Regions from separate parts of the Nocardiopsis sp. CNS-639 genome, predicted to be linked through region 1. Evidence: riboswitches for the same ligand, from Rfam matches in the RefSeq annotation. Region 1 holds a riboswitch; each other region holds the start of a gene.
The links. A riboswitch is a leader RNA that binds a small molecule or an ion and turns the genes downstream of it on or off. The one in region 1 is predicted to bind cobalamin.
Positions count from the first base shown of each region.

Region 2: another riboswitch for cobalamin. It lies ahead of G011_RS0119660 (VWA domain-containing protein); the one in region 1 lies ahead of G011_RS0124140 (ABC transporter substrate-binding protein).
Region 3: another riboswitch for cobalamin. It lies ahead of G011_RS0119630 (nitrite reductase); the one in region 1 lies ahead of G011_RS0124140 (ABC transporter substrate-binding protein).

Region 1 covers NZ_KB906873.1:90,635-95,074, reverse strand. The annotation lists gene G011_RS0124145 (iron ABC transporter permease) at 1-672, opposite strand, end outside; gene G011_RS0124140 (ABC transporter substrate-binding protein) at 681-1,727, opposite strand; cobalamin riboswitch at 1,752-1,932, opposite strand; gene G011_RS0124135 (threonine/serine dehydratase) at 2,143-3,102, shown strand; gene G011_RS0124130 (hypothetical protein) at 3,178-3,402, opposite strand; gene purB (adenylosuccinate lyase) at 3,596-4,440, opposite strand, start outside.
Region 2 covers NZ_KB906866.1:129,855-134,294, forward strand. The annotation lists gene cbiE (precorrin-6y C5,15-methyltransferase (decarboxylating) subunit CbiE) at 1-1,113, opposite strand, end outside; cobalamin riboswitch at 1,162-1,306, shown strand; gene G011_RS0119660 (VWA domain-containing protein) at 1,340-3,421, shown strand; gene cobO (cob(I)yrinic acid a,c-diamide adenosyltransferase) at 3,421-4,035, shown strand; gene G011_RS0119670 (cobyrinate a,c-diamide synthase) at 4,278-4,440, shown strand, end outside.
Region 3 covers NZ_KB906866.1:121,699-126,138, forward strand. The annotation lists gene G011_RS0119615 (PLP-dependent aspartate aminotransferase family protein) at 1-313, shown strand, start outside; gene nhaC (Na+/H+ antiporter NhaC) at 349-1,797, shown strand; gene G011_RS30775 (CsbD family protein) at 1,992-2,159, opposite strand; cobalamin riboswitch at 2,519-2,727, shown strand; gene G011_RS0119630 (nitrite reductase) at 2,781-3,677, shown strand; gene G011_RS0119635 (precorrin-8X methylmutase) at 3,674-4,339, shown strand; gene G011_RS0119640 (precorrin-2 C(20)-methyltransferase) at 4,336-4,440, shown strand, end outside.

The DNA.
Region 1 (4,440 bases):
CAGCGCCGCGCCGTCGGCACCCGCCAGCGAGCCCACCACCCAGAACCGGTACTCGTCCAGGCTCGCGCGGTCGCGCAGGACGATCGCCGAGGTCAGCGAACCCAGCAGGGCCGAGACCGCGGCTCCGGCGAGCGTGAGCTTGACCGGGCTGGCCCCCTCCGGACCCAGCGACCCCACGGCGTGGACCACGCAGGCGGCGACCGCCGCGCCCGCGAAGGCGAAGCCGACGTAGCCCAGGAGCGCGGACACCCCGAACACGCTGATAGCGAGGACCGCCGCCAGGGAGGCGCCCGCGTTGACGCCGAGGACGCCGGGGTCACCGAGGGGGTTGCGGGTCACCCCCTGCGCCAGGACCCCGGACACGCCCAGGGCCGCGCCGACCGCCAGCCCGGCCAGGGTACGCGGCACACGCAGGTGCCGCACGACCAGGTCGGTGTCCGAACCGGTGAAACCGGCGTAGGCGAGGTACACGTCGGCCACGGACAGCCGTTCGTAACCGACCAGGACCGACGCCAGCAGGGTCGCGGCCAGGACCAGCAGCGCCACCGCCAACCCGGTGACGCGGGCGCGGGCACTGATGAGAACCCCGGAACCGTCGGCCGCGGCCCGCAGCCGGCGCCGGACTCCCGAGGGAACGGTCGTCACGGGCCTCTCGGCCACATGGGGGGCCATCGGACCGCCTACCCGAACAGGTCGGGGTGCAGGATCCGGGCGACCGTCTCCACCGCGGCCGCGCTGCGCACACCCGCGGAACGGTCGGCGAAGGTGAACTCCTCGACCTGCCCCTCGGTGACCGCGGTCAGGTTGGCCAGCACGGGATCGGCCGTGATCCGCTCCACGTCCGGGGCGGCGTCGGCGGCGGTCATCTCCGCGTCGCAGCACACGTCGACCAGGATGAAGTCGGGGTCGCGCGCGATCACGTCCTCGACGGCCACGTCGTGGTTGCGCCCGCCGTCCAGGTCGGCGAAGGCGTTGACGCCTCCGGCCAGCCGGATGATCTCGGTGGAGAAGTCCTGCCCGCCGGCCACCCGGAACCCCTGGTCGCTGGGGCGGCCGACCATCACCGAGGGCCGGTCCTCCTCAGGCACGCCGCCCTCCAGGGCCTCGGTGACCCCGCCTATCGCGCCCTCCATGTCCGCGATGACCTCTTCGGCGCGCTCGCGGGCGTCGAACAGGGCGCCCAGATCCCGCAGGTCGGCGTAGACGTTGTCCATCGTCACCGAGGCCGGGTCGATGGTCGCGTCGGTGCGGCCGTCCCCGCTAGGGCACAGCGGAGCCGGGATCCAGCTGCCGATGCCCAGCTCGCGCAGGGAGGCCCGCGTACCGAGGTTCTCGTCGGTGAACACGTCGTTGAACCCGGCGAGCACGAAGTCGGGCCCGTGGCTGAGCAGTTCCTCCCGGCTGGGCAGGTTGGGGTAGTACTCCTGTCCGGCCTGGGCGTCGGCGTACTCCTCCAGGACGGCGGCGTCCAGGAACGCCGTCCCCACCAGACGGTCGCTGAGGCCCAGCGCGTGGGCGGTCTCGATGGCGGGCTGGTAGGCGGCGAACACCCGTTCCGGCGGGCTGTCCGCGGACACGTCGACGCCGCAGTTGCGGATCGTCTCCCCGGCGGCCTCGGGGGAGGGGGCGGCGGAGCCCCCGCCGCAGGCGGTCGTGGCCAGGAGCAGGGCGAGGGCGGCGCAGGCGGGCAGGCGGTACCGGACCGCGCGTGCCCCGGTGGGCTTCATCGAACAAACCATCCTTCGTGGTCTGATGACGCGGACGGTCGCAGCCGGTCTCCTGGCTCCCGGAGTCGGGCTCTGGCCCCGCGCCCCCACCCTTCCCGAGCCGTGTCCGGCCCAGTGGCGTGCGGGAGGCGCCCTCCGGTCACAGTGGCGAGGACCGCGCCGGACTTCCACCGGCTTCCCGTGCACTGCGACGTCGACGATATGGACTTGTGCTGACAGTCAACCGGCCACGGTAGTGCACGCGGGTCCCTTCCGCGAGACCCGCTCCCCTCCCGGCCGACGGCCGGACCTCCGCGAGCCGCCTGACCGGGAAGGCGTCCCCGGCGGCGCGGGAGCCCCGCACGGCCGCCGCACCCGGGTTGGGCGGGGCACCGTCCGGATGCGTGGCCGGACCGGGACCGGGCATAGAGGGCGCATGGAACTGATCACGGTGGAGGACGTCCGCGCCGCCCGGGAACGCCTGCGCGGGGAGGCGGTGCGCACCCCGCTGACGGCGGGCCCCGCCGGAGGGCCGCCGTTCCTGCTCAAACCCGAGAGCCTCCAGCCCACCGGGGCCTTCAAGCTGCGCGGCGCCACCAACGCCGTCGCCCTGCTCGACCCCGACCAGCGCCGAAGCGGTGTGGTGACCCACTCCTCGGGCAACCACGGCCAGGCGCTCGCCCACGCCGCCGCCCGGCACGGGGTGCCCTGCACCGTCGTCGTCCCCGAGGGCGCGCCCGGGGTGAAGGTCGACCGCATGCGCGCCCTGGGAGCCCGCATCGTCATGGTCGCCCCCCGGGAGCGGGAGGCTACCGCCCGGAGGCTCCGGGACGAGGAGGGGCTCGCCCTCGTCCCGCCCTTCGACGACCCGCGCGTCATCGCGGGCCAGGGCACGGTCGGCCTGGAGATCCTGGAGCAGTCGCCCGAGGTCGCGACCGTCGTCGTGCCCGTGGGCGGAGGCGGACTCGCCTCGGGGGTGGCCACCGCCGCGCTGGCCGCCGCGGGCCCGCGCCGGGTCCGCGTAGTGGGGGTGGAGCCCGAACTGGCCGCCGACGCCGCCGAGAGCCTGCGCACCGGAAGCCTGGTCACCTGGCCGCCCGAGCGCACCCACCGCACCATGGCCGACGGGGTGCGCGTGTGCCTGTCCGAGCTGACCTTCGCCCACCTGCGCGCCCGCCTGGACGAGGTCGTCACCGTGACCGAGGAGGAGATCGCCCGCGCCGTCGCCGCCCTCGCCCACGGGGCGCGCCTGGTCGCCGAGCCCAGCGGGGCCCTGGCCGCCGCCGCGGTCCTGGCGGGCCGGGTGCCCACCGCGCCCGGCCGCCCCCAGGAGACGGTCGCGGTCGTCTCGGGGGGCAACGCCGACCCGGAGCTGTTCGCCCGCCTGGTGGCGTGAGCCGCGCGGACGGCCGGGCGCAGGCCCTCCGCCGCAGGTCGGGGGGCGCCGTCCCGCGCGGGCGGCGCCGCGGTCTCAGGCCCGGGAGCCCCCGCCGCCGGCGGGCCCGCTCCCGTTCACGCGCTGCCGCTCGCCCGCACGCGCCGCCACGGGGTTGTCGCGTCCGGTGGCGCGCGCGGCACGGTCCTCGCGGCGGCGCATGGCCATGTCCGACAGCGCGGCCAGCCCGAAGGCGATGACGACCGCGGCGACGATCAGCACGGTCCACAGCGCGGTACCGAAGGAATCGGGGTCGATCATGGGTGCTCCGAGGGGATCGGGGGTTGGACGTGCCGACAGCCCAACCGTAATAGGTGTTAACTTTCGGGCCGAGTGCCAGCGGCGGTGAACTGGGTCATACGCACGCCACCGCCCGCCCGCCGCGCACACGGCGAGGGGCCCGGGACGGCGCCGCGACGCCGTCCCGGGCCCCGCCAGGCGAACCCGGATTCCCCTACAGGATCGAACCGGGGGAGTAGGCGGCCGCCTCCGGGTGCGCGGCCACGATCGCGTCGATCTGTCCCACCACGGCGGCCACCTGGTCGGCGGCGGCGCCGGTGAAGGTGATCCGGTCGGCCAGCAGCGCGTCCAGCTCCTCCCTGCCGAGGGGGAAGCGCCCGTCCTCGGCCAGACGGTCCAGCAGCCGGTTGCCCGCACCCTCCTGGCGCATGGCCAGGGCCGAGCCCACCGCGTGCTCCTTGATCAGCTCGTGGGCGGTCTCGCGGCCCACCCCGGCGCGCACCGCGGCCATGAGCATCTTGGTCGTGGCCAGGAACGGCAGGTAGCGGTCGAGCTCGGCGGAGACCACCGCGGGGAAGGCCCCGAACTCGTCCAGCACCGTCAGCATCGTCTCCACCAGCCCGTCGAAGGCGAAGAACGCGTCCGGCAGGGCCACCCGGCGCACCACCGAGCAGGACACGTCGCCCTCGTTCCACTGGTCCCCGGCCAGTTCACCGGCCATGGACGCGTACCCGCGCAGGATCACGGTCAGCCCGTTGACCCGCTCGCACGAGCGCGTGTTCATCTTGTGCGGCATGGCCGAGGAGCCCACCTGGCCCTCGGCGAACCCCTCGGTGACCAGCTCGTGCCCGGCCATCAGGCGGATCGTCTTGGCCAGCGACGAGGGACCGGCGGCCAGCTGTACCAGCGCGGTCAGCACCTCGAAGTCCAGCGAGCGCGGGTAGACCTGGCCCACGCTGGTGAAGCGCCGCTCGAACCCGAGGTGGGAGGCCACCTCGTCCTCCAGCGCGCTGAGCGCGGCGCGGTCCCCGCCCAGCAGGTCGAGCATGTCCTGCGCGG
Region 2 (4,440 bases), on a different contig from region 1:
GCATGAGGGGTGGGCGCGCATCCACTCGATGCCGACCGACCCCGCGCCAGCCCCCACGTCCCACAGGTGCTGGCCCGGTGAGGGGGCCAGGCGGGCCAGCGCCGAGGCGCGCAGGTCGCGTTTGGTGAGCTGCCCGTCGTGTTCGAAGGCGTCGTCGGGCAGCCCCGCGACCAGGCCGTGGCCGGGCGGGCCCAGGAGTTCCAGGGCCAGCACGTGCAGCGGGGGCACCGTGCCGGGAGGTGACGCGAGCCAGTGGTCGGCGGTGGTCTCCAGGCGCGACTCGGAGTCCGCGCCCAGGTCGCCCAGCACGCTCATCCGGCTGGCGCCGTAGCCCGCGCCGACCAGCAGGGCGGCGACCGCGGCGGGGGTGGAGCCGTCGGAGGAGAGCACCAGGACGCGGTGGCCGGGGGCGAGCTGGCGCAGCAGCAGGCGGGGGTCGCGGCCGACCAGGCCCACCACAGTGCAGCGTTCGGCGGGCCAGCCCATGCGGGCGCGGGCCAGGGCGACCGAGGAGACGGCGGGTTCCACCCGCACGGCGTCCGCGCCCAGCAGGTCGATCAGGGTGGTGGCGATGCCGGACACCAGGGGGTCGCCGGAGGCCAGCGCCACGGTGGAGGGGCCGTCAGGGGAGGCGCTGTCGCTGGAAGCGCCGTCGGTGGCAGCGCTGTCGAGGGAGGCCAGCAGTGGCGGCAGTCCCTCGCGCAGGGGTGAGGGCCAGACCCGGCGGCGCTGCCGGGGCCGGTCGGGGAGCATCGCCAGGTGCCTGCGCCCGCCCAGCACCGTGTCGGCGGCCAGGACGAGCGCGCGCAGCCGCTCGGGCAGGCCGGACCAGCCGTCCGCGCCGATACCGACGACGGTGATCCGGTGCCCGGCGGGTGGGGAGGCCCCGCCCCCCCGCGCAGCGGCATCCGGGCGGTGGTGGGTGACGGAAGGAGGCTCCGCGCCGCAGGCGTCCGTCGAGGGCGCACCACTCCCCCGCGCAGCGGCATCCGGGCGGTGGTGGGTGACGGAAGGAGGCTCCGCGCCGCAGGCGTCCGTTGAGGGTGCACCACTCCCCCGCGCAGCGGCATCCGGGCGGTGGTGGGTGACGGGAGGGCGGCTGTCGTCCTTCATTCCTCGGACGCTATCGTGGCGGCAGGCATGAGGTGCCCCAACGGCCCAGCCATCGGAAACGGTGGGGACGGCCGACGGGGAGAATCTGGGAAGCCCGGTGAGACTCCGGCACAGGCCCGCTGCGGTGAACCGAGCCTTCCGTCCAGGAAGGACCCGGCAAGTCCGAAGACCGGCCTCGCGCCCGTCCCTTACCGATGGCGACATGAGCGGGAGCCTCTACATGCCATTGCGGTCACCGCACTACCCCTTTTCCGCGATCGTCGGCTGCGACGCCGATGAACTCGACGACCTGGGCCTGTCCCTCGTCCTCACCAGCGTCTCGCCGGAGATCGGCGGCGTCCTGGTGCGCGGCGAGAAGGGCACCGCCAAGTCCACCGCGGTCCGGGCCCTGGCCTCCCTCCTGCCGCCCGTCGACGTCTACCAGGGCGACCGGTTCTCCGTGGACCCCGCCGACCCGGCGCAGCACTCCCCCGACGGGCCCTTCGGGTCCGGCACGGCCGTGGAGAGCCGCCCGGTGCGCCTGGTCGAACTGCCCGTCGGCGCCACCGAGGACCGCGTCCTGGGCTCCCTGCACCTGGAACAGGCCCTCACCCACGGCAGGGTCGCCTACGAACCCGGCCTGCTGGCCCGGGCCCACCGCGGCATCCTCTACGTCGACGAGGTCAACCTCCTGCACGACCACCTGGTCGACCTGCTCCTGGACGCCGCCGCGACCGGCCGGGTCACCGTGGAGCGCGACGGGTTCTCCGTGGAGCACGCGGCCCGGTTCCTGCTCATCGGCACCATGAACCCCGAGGAGGGCGAGCTGCGCCCGCAGCTCCTGGACCGGTTCGGACTCACCGTCGAGGTCGCCGCGCCGTCCGAGCCCGCGGTCCGCGCCGAGGTGGTGCGCAGGCGCATGTCCCACGACGCCGACCCCGCCGCCTTCGCCGGGCGCTACCACGAGGCCGAGAAGGCGCTGGCCGAACGCATCGCGGCGGCCCGGGAGGCACTGGGCCGGGTGCGCCTGTCCGAGGCCGCGCTGCTGAAGATCGCCGAGGTGTGCGCCGCCTACGACGTGGACGGCCTGCGCGCCGACATCGTGACCGCGCGCACGGCGATGGCGCACGCGGCCTGGTCGGGCCGGACCTCGGTCACCCGGGCCGACATCCGCCGCGCCGCCACGCTCGCCCTGCCGCACAGGCGCCGACGCAACCCCTTCGACGCGCCCGGACTCGACGAGGAACTCCTGGACCGGATCCTGGGCGACGAGGAACCGCCGCCCGACCCCCCGGAGCCGCCGGGCCCGCGGGGGACCGACGACGACGGTTCCGAAACCCCGTCGGACACACAGGACCCACAGGACCCCTCCGACAACGCCAGTCCCCCGGACAACGCCGGGGAGGCCGAGACCTCCGACGGCGAACAGCCCGACCCGGAGCGCTCCCCCGCCTCCGCCGAGCACGCGCCCGAGGACGCCGAGGGCGACTCCCCCGAACCCCGCCCCTCCGGCGCCTCCCCGACCACCGCCGGGGCCGCCGCCCCCTACCGGACCCGGCTGCTCACCGTGCGGGGCTCCGGCGAGGGCGCCGACGGCAGGCGCAGCCGGGCCGTCGGCACGCGGGGCCGCCGGATCGGCGCCGCCGAGCCCGGCCGGGGCGCGGGCAGCGCGGTCCACCTGGTGGAGACCGTGCGGGCCGCCGCGCTGCGGCCCCAGAACGGCGGCCGACTGCGGCTGCGCCCCCGCGACCTGCGCGTCGCGGTCCGCGAGGGTCAGGAGACCAACCTGGTGCTGTTCTGCGTGGACGCCTCCGGCTCCATGGCGGCGCGCAGGCGTATGACCGAGGTCAAGACCGCGATCCTGTCCCTGCTCCTGGACGCCTACCGGCGCCGCGACAAGGTCGGCCTGGTCACCTTCCGGGGGCGCGGGGCCGAACTCACGCTGCCGCCGACCCGTTCGGTGGACGTGGCCGCGGCCCGTCTCGACGACCTGCCCGCCGGGGGGCGCACCCCGCTGGCCGAGGGCCTGGAGGAGGCGGCCCGCGTCCTGCGCCGCGAGCGGCTGCGGGACCCGAGGCTGCGCCCGCTCCTGGTCGTGGTCACCGACGGCCGGGCCACCGGCGGCAAGGGGGCGGTGGGCCGCGCGATGGCCGCCGCCGACCACGTCGCCGGACTGGGCGTGACCACCGTCGTGGTGGACGGGGAGTCCGGGCCGCTGCGCCTGGGCCTGGCCGCCTCCCTGGCCGCCCGCCTGGGCGCCGACCACATGCCCGTCAGCGAGGTCAGCGCCGACGCGCTGGGCACCGCCGTACGAGAGAGGGCCGCCTGATGCCCAAGGGACAGCCGCTCGTCGTCCCCGACGACGGGCTCACCACGCGCCAGCGCCGCAACCAGCCCGTGTTCGCCGTGCACACCGGTGACGGCAAGGGCAAGTCGACCGCCGCGTTCGGCCTCGCGCTGCGCGGCTGGAACCAGGGCTGGCGGATCGGGGTGTTCCAGTTCGTCAAGTCGGCGAAGTGGCGCATCGGCGAGCAGACCGTGCTGGAACGCCTGGGTGAGCTGCACGAGCAGACCGGCGAGGGCGGTCCGGTCGAGTGGCACAAGATGGGTTCGGGCTGGTCGTGGAGCCGTCGCAAGGGCGACGCCGAGGACCACGCGGCGGACGCCGCCGAGGGCTGGGCGGAGATCAGGCGAAGGCTCCACGACCAGACGCACGACCTGCTCATCCTGGACGAGTTCACCTACCCGCTCAACTGGGGCTGGGTCGACGTCGAGGACGTCCTGGCCGCCCTGCGGGACCGCCCCGGCCGCCAGCACGTGGTGATCACCGGCCGCCGCGCCGACCCGCGGCTGCTGGAGGCCGCCGACCTGGTCACCGAGATGACCAAGGTCAAGCACCCCATGGACGCCGGGCGCAAGGGGCAGCGGGGCATCGAGTGGTGACCTCCCGGGGCACCTCGGAGGGTTCGCGAAGCCGGACGGCAGGGCACGCGAAGGCCGCCGAGGAGTACGCGGGAACCGGAGAAGCGGGGGTCCCGGCACCCGCCGGGAAGCGCGGGGGCTGGACGACGGGGTTCCCGAAGCCCGCCGGGCCGACGCCGTCGGCCCGGCCGACGGGGCTGCTCCGGCCGACGGGGCTGCTCCGGCCGACACCGCGTGCACGGCCGACGGCGCTGCCCCGGCTGATGATCGCCGCGCCCATGACCGGGCAGGGCAAGACCACGGTCGCGACCGGGCTGATGGCGGCGCTGCGCGACGCCGGGTACGCGGTGAGCGGCCACAAGGTGGGCCCCGACTACATCGATCCCGGCTACCACGCCCTGGCCACCGGGCGTCCGGGCCGCAACC
Region 3 (4,440 bases), on a different contig from region 1:
CCCCCACCACGACCACCGGCCCGACGACCCCCTGATCAGGAACCAGTTCAGCGGTTTCTCCGGGCTGCTCAGTTTCGACCTGAAGGACGGTTCCTTCGAGAAGGTCGCGGCCTTCATCAACCGTCTTTCGCTGTTCCGGATCGGCGCGAGCTGGGGCGGTTACGAAAGCCTGGTCACCGCCCCCGTCCGGCCCGGAAACGAGGAGGCGATGCGGGAGAGGGGATTCTCCCCCGGAATGGTCCGCCTCTCCGTGGGTCTGGAGGGGGCCGACAGCCAGATCGAGGATCTCGAAAGGGCCTTCACCGCACTGTAGAGGACCGAAAGCGGTCATCACCGAGAGGAAAGTAGATGGCTAACCCCCCGGACGAACACGTCCGCCGACCCGGCGTGGCGGCGGCGTGCGTCCCCGTGGTCATCACCGTCGCGATTCTGGTCGGCGGCATCGGCGTCCTGAAGTACCCCGCCGAGCTCATGCTCATCTTCGCGGGGGTGGTGTTCGCCCTCTTCGCGCTCTGGCACGGCGTGCGCTGGGACGACGTGCTGACGAACATGGGCGACAAGCTCAGGAGCGCCCTGCCCGCGGTCCTGATCCTGCTGAGCATCGGCATGCTCATCGGCTCGTGGATGATCGCCGGGACGATCCCCCTCATGGTCTACTACGGCCTGGAGCTCATCAACCCGTCCTACCTGTACGTGCTGGCCTTCCTGGCCACCGCGCTGGTCTCCACCTTCACCGGCACCTCCTGGGGCTCGGGCGGAACGATCGGCGTCGCCCTGATCGGGGTGGCCCAGACGATGGACGTGTCGCTGGCGATCACGGCGGGCGCGGTCGTGTCCGGCGCCTACTTCGGGGACAAGCTCTCGCCGCTGTCGGACACCACCAACATGAGCTCGCTCGCGGCGGGCGCCAACCTCTACGAGCACATCCGGCACATGCTCTACACGGCCGTGCCCTCGTCGGTGCTGGCCGCCGTCGTCTTCCTGCTCGCGGGCACCACCATCACCACCTCGTCCGCCGGCCTGGGCGGTATCGACGAGGTCGTCACCGAGCTGAACGAGCTGTTCACCCTCAACCCGCTGCTGCTGATCCCGGCGGTGGTCGTGCTCGCCGGGTCGATCATGCGCAAGCCGCCGCTGGTCGTGCTGTTCGCGTCGTCCATGACGGCGCTGCTGATCGCGCTGCTGGTCCAGGGGGCGAGCGCGGGCGACCTGTTCGCCGCGGTCGTCTCCGGATTCACCACCGACATGCTGCCGCAGGGGGACGGGGTCTCCGACGTCCTGGCCGAGCTGGTGAACCGGGGCGGGCTGTACTCGATGTACAACTCGGCGTTCTTCGTCTTCTGCGCCTTCTTCTTCGCCTCGGCGCTGGAGAAGTCGGGCGTGCTGCGGGTCCTGCTGGAGGGGCTCATCGCCAGGCTGCGGTCCACGGGCAGCCTCATCCTCACCACCCTGCTCTCCGGCTTCACCATCATCAACGGCACCTCCAACGCCCTGGTGACCTTCTTCCTGGTCAAGGACGTCTACGGCGACGCCTACCGGGCCAGGAACCTGCACCCGGTCAACCTGTCGCGCAGCATGGAGGACTCGGTCACGATCACCGAGGTGCTGATGCCCTGGACGGTGTCGGGCGTCTTCTTCGCCACCACCCTGGGCGTGGCCAACTTCGAGTTCCTGCCGTGGGCGGTGTTCAACTGGAGCGGTTTGCTGTTCTCCGCCCTGATCGCCTTCCTCGCGCCGCTGACCCGGGGTTTCGGCATCCGCCGCCTCGAACCGGAGCAGGAGCGCTCCACGACGTGAGCCCCGCCCGGGGCGGCCACGCGAAAGGGGAGCGGAGCACGTGCGGGGCACGTGCTCCGCTCCCCTCGGACGCGAAGGCGGTCAGGTCGGCGGCCACGGCGGGACCGGGGCTCGCGCCCCTCCCCGTCCGGCCGGTCGGGCGGGAGGCTCCCGTTGGCGGGGGGGCCGTCCGCGACCGTCCGCGAAGGCGGCACCTACCGGCCCTTCTTCAGGTCCTCCTTGCCCTGGCGCAGGCGCCCCTTGGCCATCTCGGCGCGACCCTCGTTCTTCATGCGGTCGTTGCCGGTGGCCTTGCCGGTGGTCTCCTTGGCCTTGCCCTTGACCATCTCGGCCTGGCTGCGGCCCTTCTCACTGGCGCTCATGCTCTTCCTCCTTCGGTGGTTCCCGTGGGGAGCGGTGTACTGCTGCGAACCGCCCCTCGCCCGTTCCACTGCCCGAAACAAGAAACCCTAAAATCACCGCAAAGCCCTCGAAAAGCTCCGCACCCGCCGCCACCACCGCTGCTCTGCCCGAACAAGAACCGGGGACGGGCCCGCGAACGCGCGTCGCCGCTTTCGGTCGCGGACAGCCGCGCGGGGCACCTTTCAGCCCCCGCGGCCCCGGGGGCCGCCTCCGGGAGCGGGCCGCGCTCCCGGGCTCCGGGCCCCACCACGGCGCCCCGGGACGGTACCGGTCCGCGGCCCTTCGGGGGAAGGCCCCCGGACCTGGCCCGGGAGGGGAACGGTACCCTCGTCGAGCCAGTCGAACTCCACCTCGTGGGGCAGGGAACCCGGTGCGAATCCGGGGCTGACGCGCAGCGGTGAGGGTGACGGGCGGGCACGCCCCGGGGACGCGGTTCCCCGGGACAGCCACTGGAGCGCACGCTCCGGGAAGGCGCTCCGCACCGGTCGATCCCGAGTCCGAAGACCTGCTGGCGCTGGCGGTGACGGGCCGCCAGGTCAACCGAGGACCCCGCGAACGGGTCCCTGACCAGAAGGACGCGCATGTCCCCGATGGGCTCCCCATCCCCATCCCCATCCCCCACCGTCCGCGCCCGGCGCGACCGCTGCCCGGGCGCCCTGCGGCCCTGGCCCGCCGACGACGGGCTGCTGGTCCGGCTCCGGCTCGTCGGCGGCAGGCTCCCCGTCCGTTCGCTGCGCGCCCTGGCCGCCGTGGCCCAGGAGTACGGCGACGGCCGGATCCACGTCACCGGGCGGGCCAACCTGCAACTGCGCGCCCTGCCCGGAAGCGGGGGGCGGCTGTCCCCCGAGGTGCTCCGGGCCCTGGAGGGCACAGGCCTGCTGCCCTCGCCCTCCCACGAGCTGGTCCGCAACATCATGGTCTCCCCCCGCACGGGGCTCGGGGCCGGAAGGGCGGACCTGCGGCCCGTGGCCGCCGAGCTGGACGGGCTGCTGTGCGCCGAACCGCGCCGCGCCGCCCTTCCCGGCCGCTTCCTCTTCGCCCTGGACGACGGAAGCGGCGACCTGCTGGAGCGCTCCTGCGACCTGGGGGCGGTCGCCCTCGACGCCCGCACCGCCCAGCTCAGGGTCGGGGAGCACTGGGGTCCGCTGACACCGGTGGAGGAGGCCGCGGTCGCGCTCGTGCGCCTCGCCGACCGGTTCCTGGAGCTGCGCGGGGACGGCCCCGACGCCCCCTGGCACGTGGCCGAACTCCCCTCGCCCCTGACCGACCCGGCTCCGCCCGACCCGGGGCTGCCCGAACCCGCGCCGCCGCTGCCGCACGGCCCGCTGCCCGGGATCGGACGACACGTCCCCGTGCCCGAGGAGGGCCTGGACCGGACCGCCGCCGACGCGCTCGCCGCCGAAGCCGTCGAGGCCGGATCCGGCGAACTCGTCGTCACGCCGTGGCGCTCCGTCCTCGTTCCCGGGGAGGCGCGGTGACCTCCCCGAGAAGACCGAACCGGCACTACGAGTACGTCGACGACGGGCCCGCCATCTACGCCGACTCCTTCGCCACCATCCGGCGCGAGGCCCGGCTCGACCACCTGCCCGCCAACGCCGAGCGGCTCGCCGTGCGGATGATCCACGGCACCGGCCAGGTCGACCTCGCCGACGACCTCGTCGTCCACCCCGACCTGGTCCCCGCGGCGCGCGCCGCCCTCCGGGCCGGTGCGCCGATCCTGTGCGACGCGCGCATGGTGGCCTCCGGCGTGACCGCGAGCCGCCTGCCCAGCGACAACGAGGTGCTCTGCCTCCTGGGTGACGAGCGGGTGCCCGGCCTGGCCCGGGAGTGGGGTACCACCCGCACGGCCGCCGCGGTGTCGCTGTGGGAGCCGCTGCTCGACGGCGCCGTGGTCGCCGTCGGCAACGCGCCCACCGCCCTGTTCCACCTTCTGGAGATGCTGATCGACGGCGCTCCGCGCCCCGCCGCGATCGTCGGCTGCCCGGTCGGCTTCATCGGCGCCGCCGAGTCCAAGCAGGCGTTGACCGAGCTGCGCGACCGGCACGGCGTCGACGTCCCCTACGTGACCGCGCGCGGCCGCCGCGGGGGTTCGGCGATGACCTCCTCGGCCCTCAACGCACTCGCCAAGGAGGAGGAATGACCGGCCGTTTCCACGGCGTCGGCGTCGGCCCGGGCGACCCCGAGCTGATCACCCTCAAGGCGGCCAGGCTCATCGCCGCGGCCGACGTCGTCGCCTACCAC